Regions from separate parts of the Comamonas sp. A7-5 genome, predicted to be linked through region 2. Evidence: predicted binding sites of a transcription regulator. Region 2 holds the regulator's gene; each other region holds the start of a gene.
What was found. The regulator sigma-54, encoded in region 2, starts transcription at its own class of promoters, with help from an activator protein. The targets are predictions, from matches to a motif close to TGGCANGNAANCTGCTTT.
Positions count from the first base shown of each region.

Region 1: the regulator sigma-54 is predicted to act here: its motif matches at 1,050-1,067, upstream of AAIL67_RS18400 (BMP family protein).
Region 3: the regulator sigma-54 is predicted to act here: its motif matches at 1,250-1,267, upstream of AAIL67_RS07815 (TorF family putative porin).
Region 4: the regulator sigma-54 is predicted to act here: its motif matches at 1,513-1,530, upstream of nirB (nitrite reductase large subunit NirB).

Region 1 is NZ_JBCPWO010000012.1:22,558-24,758, forward strand. It holds gene AAIL67_RS18400 (BMP family protein) at 1-953, opposite strand, end outside; gene rpsU (30S ribosomal protein S21) at 1,454-1,666, shown strand; gene AAIL67_RS18410 (GatB/YqeY domain-containing protein) at 1,850-2,201, shown strand, end outside.
Region 2 is NZ_JBCPWO010000005.1:446,582-448,782, reverse strand. It holds gene AAIL67_RS12445 (RNA polymerase factor sigma-54) at 130-1,731, shown strand; gene AAIL67_RS12440 (aspartyl/asparaginyl beta-hydroxylase domain-containing protein) at 1,921-2,201, opposite strand, start outside.
Region 3 is NZ_JBCPWO010000003.1:510,019-512,219, reverse strand. It holds gene AAIL67_RS07820 (sulfatase-like hydrolase/transferase) at 1-947, shown strand, start outside; gene AAIL67_RS07815 (TorF family putative porin) at 1,321-2,073, shown strand; gene glnK (P-II family nitrogen regulator) at 2,091-2,201, shown strand, end outside.
Region 4 is NZ_JBCPWO010000025.1:9,998-12,198, forward strand. It holds gene nirB (nitrite reductase large subunit NirB) at 1-1,346, opposite strand, end outside; gene AAIL67_RS23700 (bifunctional protein-serine/threonine kinase/phosphatase) at 1,685-2,201, shown strand, end outside.

The sequences.
Region 1 (2,201 bases), on a different contig from region 2:
GCGGCCACGCCCTGGCCCATGGTCAGGCGTACGGCAGCCGGATCGCTCAGGCCAATCTTGCGAATACCCGGGCCGGGCGCACCGCGCTCCTGCATGTCCTTGACGGCCAAGAACGCGCCAATGCCCACATCGGCCCAGGCGGAAGCGACGAACACCTGCGGGTCCACCGTGGTCCAGTCAATCACATTGCCAATCTGGCGCGTGCCCGCTTCGCGGCAGGCCTGAGTCACGCCATCGCGGCCGGAGTTGAGCATGGTGAAGATCACATCGGCACCGGCAGCCATCTGGGCCTTGGCAATGCGGTGCGACAAAGCGTTGTCGTCCTGATCGCCCGAGAAGTTCGTCAGCAGCTTGACCCTGGGGTCGGTATCGCGCACACCGGCCGCATAGGCAGCACGCCCCTTGAGCCCCGGGGGCACGCGAATGCCCGACATATGGCCAACCACACCGGTTTTGGTGGTCAGCGCTGCCAGCACGCCGGCCAGATAGGCCGACTCTTCCTGCAGCACGTCATAGCTGCAGAGATTGCCTCCCTGTACCGCGCCCTGGGTCACGACGAACTGGGTCCTGGGGAAGCGCGCCGCAACTTCGGCTGCGGCCTGATTGTTCTGCCCGCCATGGGCAATCACCAGCTGCGCCCCCTGCTCCGCAAGCTGTGTAAGAGCCGGCACCAGCAACTCCTTTCTGGGCGCCATGCCGTCGAGAAAGCGGGTCTGCACGCCCAGCTCCTGGCGTGCTTTTTCCAGGCCGCGCCAGCCGGCCTCCATAAAGCCCTTGTCGCTGCGCGAGCCCGCAAACAGACCGCCCACCACCAGGGAACCGCCGGATGCGGAAGGCCCGGAAACTCCGGCCCTGCCGGCACAGGCCGTCAATGCCAGCAAGCCCGGCACGGCCACGGCCGAAGCCATCCATTGGCGACGCGAAATAAATGAGAAATGAGAAGCGCTGGACAAGATGGAAGCTCCTTGAACACAGAAAAACAGCGACGCGCACAGGCACGAAACCCACTTATTCCTTGACCTCGGTTACGAAATAAAGCCCTCAAACTGTATGCAATTTCCGTGCACACGATACTCCCAAGAAACCCCAGCGCCGGGCTCGGCTGTCCTGGCGCCTGGGCAGCACCGTGCTCTTGCATTGCGCATCCGGCCTCGCTCCGCAATGCACGCGACTTGAACCCGCCGATAGTCCAAAAGGCACAATGGCGGTGCCTGAATCTGGTCTGCGACAACGCCCTGCCTGCTGCCGCAAAACCATGCACGCGCGACCGACGCCGAATTGCTTCACGCCCCATTCAAGACGCAGACCAAGTCTTGGTCTATAATGCTCGACTTTGCTGGCATTACCCCGTCGGCCATACTAGTTAAAAAGTGGCGGGGAAACCGCTGTTCACGGCTCTCAGGCCCGATCTTCCCGAGAACCCTCTGTCAGCACAGATATATCTGGAAATTAAATGACTACCATCCGCGTCAAAGAAAACGAGCCCTATGAAGTTGCCCTGCGCCGCTTCAAGCGCACCATCGAAAAGCTGGGTCTGCTGACCGATCTGCGTGCTCGCGAGTTCTACGAAAAGCCCACAGCCGAGCGCAAGCGCAAGAAGGCTGCTGCCGTGAAGCGTCACTACAAGCGCGTTCGCAGCATGCAACTGCCTAAGAAGCTGTACTAATCGTTGATTAGGACCAGTCGGCCTTAAAACAGCCGCAAACCCGCGCTCGGGACGCCAGGCGCGGGTTTTTTGTTTTCTGGCCACTGCATCAGCTTGCCTTGCTGCGCAGTGACCTCCCTGCGAATGGATAGTCAACGCCGTTCACACTGCGCACCACCATTCGCCAACCCCAAGGAGAAAGCCATGAGCCTGAAAGCCCAGATTACCGAAGACATGAAGACCGCCATGCGTGCCAAGGACAGCGCGCGCCTGGGCACCATCCGCCTGCTGCAGGCCGCGATGAAGCAAAAGGAAGTGGACGAGCGCATCGAGCTCGACGACGCAGCCGTCATCGCCATCGTCGACAAGCTGATCAAGCAGCGCAAGGACTCCATCGCCGCCTTCGAAGCCGCCAACCGCAGCGATCTGGCCGATGTGGAAAAGGCCGAAATGGAAGTGCTCAAGGTCTATCTGCCCGAACGCATGGGAGAAGCCGAGATCACCACAGCCGTGCAGGCCATCGTGGCCGAACTGGGTGCCTCCGGCCCTGGCGACA
Region 2 (2,201 bases):
TCACTTTGTGCGGTCGCTGCCCCCAGAAGGGGCCCTGACCGGCTGCGCCGAGGTTTGCCTTGAGGTGGCCCGGCGGCAAACCCGTAGCACTGCGCGCGTTTGCAATGATTGTCTGGGGGCCGCGCCTCGATGAAGCCAGGTCTCTCGCTACGCGTTTCGCAGCATTTATCGCTTACGCCGCAGCTGCAGCAATCCATTCAGCTGCTGCAGCTTTCCACCCTGGAGCTGGCGCAGGAAGTCGAGCAGATGCTGGTCGACAACCCTTTTCTGGAACGTGCGGGCGATGAGGCCGAAACTGCGGGAGATGCTCCTGTAGATGTAGCTAATAGCGCCAGTGAATACAGTACTTCAGATGGTATTCATGCTGAAAGAGATGCATCGCAAGCGCAACAAGCTACTGAAACGGTAGCGGAGACATCAAACCCCGAAACCCCTGAAACGCTGAACTGGGAGGCCGAGGGCCTGGACGGCCAGGACGGGGAATGGGGTGGCGAATCCAGCAGCGAGTGGGATACGCCCTCGGCCAGCAGCTCCACGCGCAACCGCGATGGCGATGACGAAACCGATGCCATCGATCTGGCGCGCGAGCACCAGAGCCTGACCGACTTTCTCCATCGTCAGGCGCTGAGCCTGCATCTGGGCGCGGCGGACATGGCGGCGCTGCGCTTTCTCATCGAGTCGCTCAGCGACGACGGCTATCTCGAGGATTCCCTGCAGGAGCTGGCGCAGAGCCTGGCCGGCGACGACCTGGAAGAGCGCGAGGAGCTGGAGCAGCACTTTGTCATTGCTCTGAAGCTGCTGCAAAGCCTGGAGCCCGTGGGCGTGGGCGCGCGTGATCTGGCCGAGTGCTTGCAGCTGCAGCTGCGCGACCTGATCCGCACCGCCGAGGACGAGGGCACGACCGAGGCGCATATGAACCGGCTGCTGCTGGCGCAGGCCATCTGCTCCCAACCCATGGACTTGCTGGCGCGGCGCGATCTGCGCAAGCTCACCAGCCTGTGCGGCGCGCGCGAGGAACAGCTGCGCGAAGCCATGGCCCTGATCGCCAGGCTGGAGCCGCGTCCGGGGCGTCGCTTTGTGGACGTGGAACGCCATATCGTGGTGCCCGATGTCATCGTGCGCCCGGTGCGGTCCGGCGCGGGCCGGGTGGACTTTTCCGTGCAACTCAACCCCGAGGTCATGCCGCGTCTGCGCGTGCACGACATCTATGCCGGCGTGCTGCGGCGTCACAAGAACAGCGACGGTCATGCGGCGCTGCAGCAGCAGTTGCAGGAGGCGCGCTGGTTCATCAAGAACATCCAGCAGCGCTTCGACACCATCTTGCGCGTTTCCGAAGCCATCGTGGAGCGGCAGAAGAACTTCTTTGTGCATGGCGAGCTGGCCATGCGCCCGCTGGTGCTGCGCGATATCGCCGACACCCTGGGTCTGCACGAGTCCACCATCAGCCGCGTGACCACGGCCAAGTACATGGCCACGCCCCAGGGTACTTTCGAGCTCAAGTATTTCTTCGGTTCGGGCCTGGGCACGGAAACCGGCGGCAGTGCTTCCAGCACCGCCGTGCGTGCGCTGATCAAGCAGTTTGTCGATGCTGAAGATGCCAAGAAGCCGCTGTCGGACGCCAAGCTGGCCGATATGCTCAAAGAGCAGGGCATCGAGTGCGCGCGCCGCACCGTCGCCAAATACCGTGAGCAGCTCAAGATACCGACGACCACGCTGCGCAAGGCGCTGTAGGGCACCGCAGAAACAAGAAAGCCGCTGATGCATCGCACAGCGGCTTTCTTGTTCTGTCTTTAGGGCGGGAGCCTTGATAAGGCATTCCTCAAGCAAGGGGCAGCGAGCAAGAGCTGCCCTTGCGGCGATGCTGCCGTCCCCCTTGGGGGCACCCGGCCAGGGGAAGGCGCGTAGCGCCTCAGGGGGTTATCAAGAAACCAACCACCAGATAAACCAGACCAGCACGCCAATCATCAGGCCGAACTTGAGGATCTTGTAGAAGGTCGGATTCCAGTCGCGGAAGGCGCGGCGGTACTTGCCCGCATAGAACGAGATCTTGAACAGCTTGCTGATCATGCCGCGCGGATCGCCCTCGTTGTTGGGCGAGCTGGCGGCGGCCACCACGTTCTTGCCCAGCCAGTGATTGAGCCACTGGGCAAAGCCATTGGTCATGGGGCGCTCCACATCGCAGAACAGCACGATGCGGTTGC
Region 3 (2,201 bases), on a different contig from region 2:
GCCCGCGCCTTTCGGGCTACGAGGAGTTCTACGGCTTTCATGCCGGCGGCGCCGACTACTTCGCCCACTGCGATCCGCGCGGGCGCCCCGACTTCTGGATCAACGAGGAGCCGCACACCGAAGACGGCTACCTGACCGACCTGCTGAGCCGCCGCGCGGTGGACTTCGTCAAGCGCCAGAGCGCCGAGCAGCCCTTCTACCTCTCGCTGCACTACAGCGCCCCGCACTGGCCCTGGCTGACGCGCGAGGACCGCGCCGAATCCGAGCGCCTGCAAGGCATGGGCAAGCACACCGACGGCGGCAGCATCGACACCTATCAGCGCATGATCCATCACATGGACGAAGGCATCGGCTGGCTGCTGGATGCGCTGGAGGAAAAAGGCCTGAGCGAGAACACGCTCATCGTCTTCACCAGCGACAACGGCGGCGAGCGCTTCTCCAATACCTGGCCTTTCGTGGGCCAGAAGATGGACCTGCTTGAAGGTGGCATCCGCGTGCCCTTGCTGGCACGCTGGCCGGCGCGCATGACGGCCGGCGCCGTCTGCGACACGCCCAGCCTGACCATGGACTGGTCGGCCACCTTCCTGGCCGCCGCCGGCGTGGACGCGCATGCCGACTATCCGCTGGACGGCATCAGCCTGCTGCCCCTGATGCAGGATCAAAGCTGGATGCCCGAGCGCGACCTGGCCTGGCGTATGAAGCACCGCGAGCAAAAGGCCTTGATCCGGGGCGACTGGAAATATCTGCAGATCGAGGGCATCGAATACCTGTTCAACATCGCCAGCGACCCGCGCGAGCGCGCCAATCTGCGTGATCGCGAGCCCCGGAAACTGGCCGAGCTGCGCAGCGCATGGCAGCACTGGAATCAGGAGCTGCCGCCGATTCCGCAGGAAGCCAAGGTTTCGCTGGTGTTCACCAAGGCAGACCTGCCCCAGGCCAGCTTCTGAGCTGAGCGCTGCCTGCAAGCCCATCGCCCAGGCGATGGGCTTTTTTGCGTCCACGCCCAAACAGAGAGCACGCACTCACTTTCAAATCACCTGTTTGGTGCAAAAACCGGATAAAAACCGGGCCATGGCGGTGCATTGCAAAAACGCACCATCCTGGTGCATTCGGTTCAGGCCGCAAACCGGGTGGCGAAAGTTGCGCTCAGTGATTGTGAAAACTCGTAGCTTTTTGTACCGGGCAGCTATGGCCCGCTGCCTGTTCTAGGGCCTTGGGCAGCGAACCGTGCCGCAGCCGCCGCAGAGACTGGCACGGTCTGTGCTTTGAGAGTTCATCCGAGATTTTTGCCACGAAATTTTCAAACCGGAGGAACCCTGAATGCCTAGTCCCGCTGCAAGCCGTTTCAAGACTTTCGCCAAGACTGCCGCCCTGGCCTGCGCCGTTGTCGCCCCCATGTGGGCCCATGCCCAGCTCTCCGCCAACGTTGCCCTGACCACCAACTACAAGTTCCGTGGTCAGGATCAGGACGCCAGCCGCACCAGGGCCGTCAAGCCCGCGCTGCAAGGCGGTTTTGACTACACGTTCGGCGACAGCGGCTTCTACGTCGGCAACTGGAACTCCTCCGTGGACTGGCTGCCCGGCAACTCGCTGGAAACCGACTTCTACGGCGGCTACAAGTTCAAGGCTGCCGATGTGGACTGGGACGTGGGCATGCTGACCTATGTGTACTCGGGCAACGCCAACGGCAACACCACCGAGATCTACGGCTCCGGCACCTACGGCCCGTTCACGGCCAAGTACTCGCACACGGTGTCCAAGGACTACTTCGGCTGGGCCGGCGCCAAGGCAGGCTCGGGTCTCAAGGGCCGCAATACCGGTTATCTGCAGTTCTCCTACAGCCAGGAAGTGATGCCCAAGGTGACACTGAAAGCATCAGTTGGTTACACCCATTTCTCCAGCGACATCAAGGACCTGGGCGTTCCCAACTATGTGGACTACAGCGTCGGTGGTGCCTATGACCTGGGCGACGGCTTCTCTGCCGCTGCGGCAGTGACCGGCGCCAACAAGAAGGCCTACTTCGGCGATGTGAACAAGGCGCGTCTGATTCTGACGCTCTCCAAGACTTTTTAATTTTTCAGGAGCCCGTCATGAAAATGGTGATCGCCATCATCAAACCCTTCAAGCTCGACGAAGTGCGTGAAGCTCTTTCCCAAATCGGTGTTCAAGGCATCACCGTGACCGAAGTCAAGGGCTTTGGC
Region 4 (2,201 bases), on a different contig from region 2:
GCGATAGCTGAGCACAACTGCCCCTTGCTGACGTTGTTACACGAGCACAGTACCGCAGCGTCAGGCAGGGCGTCCACGCCGAGGCCTGGTTTGGCCGCGCCGTCGCTGGTTGGCAGGATGAGCTGGCCGGGTGCATCGGGCAACTCCATATTGTTGAGCGCCATCTGCAGAAGCGTGCCGTACTCTGCGGCATCCCCCACCAGCACGGCGCCCAGCAGGCGCTTGCCGTCTTCGCTGACAACGATTTTCTTATAGATCTGCTGCAGCTCGTCGGTGTAGTTAAAGCTGCGACTACCCGGCGTCTTGCCAAGTGCGTCCCCGATGCTGGCTACGTCCACACCCATGAGCTTGAGTTTGGTGCTCATGTCGGCGCCCGTGAACGCGGCATCGGCCTGTCCTGCCAAGTGAGCTGCGGCAACGCGGGCCATATCGTAGCCTGGCGCGACCAAACCGAAGACCTGCTCATTCCAGGCCGCGCATTCACCGACGGCATAGATGTCGTGATCGCTGGTGCGGCAGTGGTCGTCAATGACCATGCCTCCGCGCGGACCGATGGCCAGCATGCATTGACGTGCCAGTTCGTCGCGCGGCCGGATGCCGGCCGAGAACACGATCATGTCGGTTTCGAGATAAGTTCCATCGGCGAACACCATGCGATGGCGCGCCGTGGCGCCATCGGTGATCTCCACAGTGTTGCGGCTGGTGTGAGCCTGCACGCCCAGCGATTCGATCTTGGTGCGCAGCACGCGACCGCCGCCTTCGTCCACTTGGACCATCATCAGGCGTGGTGCGAACTCCACTACATGGGTTTGCAGCCCCATGTCGCGCAAGGCCTTGGCACATTCCAGCCCCAGCAGCCCGCCGCCCACCACTACGCCGCTTTGGGACTTGGCCCCCGAGGCCTGCATGGCTTCGAGGTCCTCGATGGTTCGGTAGACAAAGCAGTGAGGGCGGTCGCGTCCCGGCACACCCGGTACAAAGGGTGAGGAGCCCGTTGCAAGCACCAGCTTGTCGAAGGCCAGTACTTCACCATTGGTCAGTTGCAGCGTACGATCGCGCCGCTCGATGGAGGCAACGCGGGCATTGAGGCGCAGCGTCAGGCCCGGGCGGTCGTAGAAGCCCTCTGGGACCAGGGACAGATCGTCGGCGCTGCGGCCGTTGAAGAACTCCGACAGGTGGACACGGTCATATGCCGGGCGCGGCTCCTCACCAAGTACCGTCACTTCCCATCCTGCTGCGCAAAGGTCGGGAAATTGTTCGGTTAGAGCTTCGACATAGCGTTGACCCACCATGCCGTTACCAACAACGATGAGCTTTCGTGGTGTTTTATGAATCGCGTGGGGCATGCGATATCCCTTCGTCGGAGGGGAGTGAAGCGAGTTACGCTCCCTCTCACGGTTAAAAAACAAAAAAGGCGCTTGCGCCATGACCTAGCCACCTTTGGCCAGGTATGTCGCAAACGCCGTTGTCCTCAACTGTCGGAGCTACATTGCCCAGACCGTCGCTATCAATAAAGCATTTTTTATGCCAATCGTTTTCTTGCTCATGGAGCTTGGCAGTGCCGTGGTTCCAAACGAAGGTGCTGCTGATTCTGATCTACCGATGCATCAGTTCGGTGCGGTGTCCGCACAGGTAGGCACTCTTGTGGGGCGCGATTGCAAGGAATGCCATTACGGATTCGCTCATGCCTTTTGAACTGGATATCGGATGGGTCTCACGCTCCGGCCGTGCGCAGGACAACGAGGACTTCGCGGCAGTACAACTGCAGGACGAAAGTTCTGGCCACGCCAGCATGCTCGCCGCCGTTGCCGATGGTGTCAGTGCGGGTGGCTGGGGCCGTGAAGCTGCACAGACCACGGTAACCTGTTTGGCACGCGACTTCTTTTGCACGCCAGCCATCTGGGAGCCCACCGTGGCGCTGGACCGCATCGTGGGTGCACAGAACGCTTGGCTCTATGGCATCAATCGGCGGCGTCAGCCGGCCTATGGTCTGACCACGCTGACAGCTCTGGTTCTACGCGGGCAGAGTTTCACGCTGGCCCATGTAGGCGATACCCGTGCCTACCTGTTGCGACAAGGGCAGATCGAGCAGCTGACGGAGGACCATGTGATGGGCGGCGTGGACTTCGCGCACCGCCTCACGCGCGCCATCGGCCTGGAGGATAGGGTCAGCATTGACTATCGGCAAGGAGAAGTGCTTC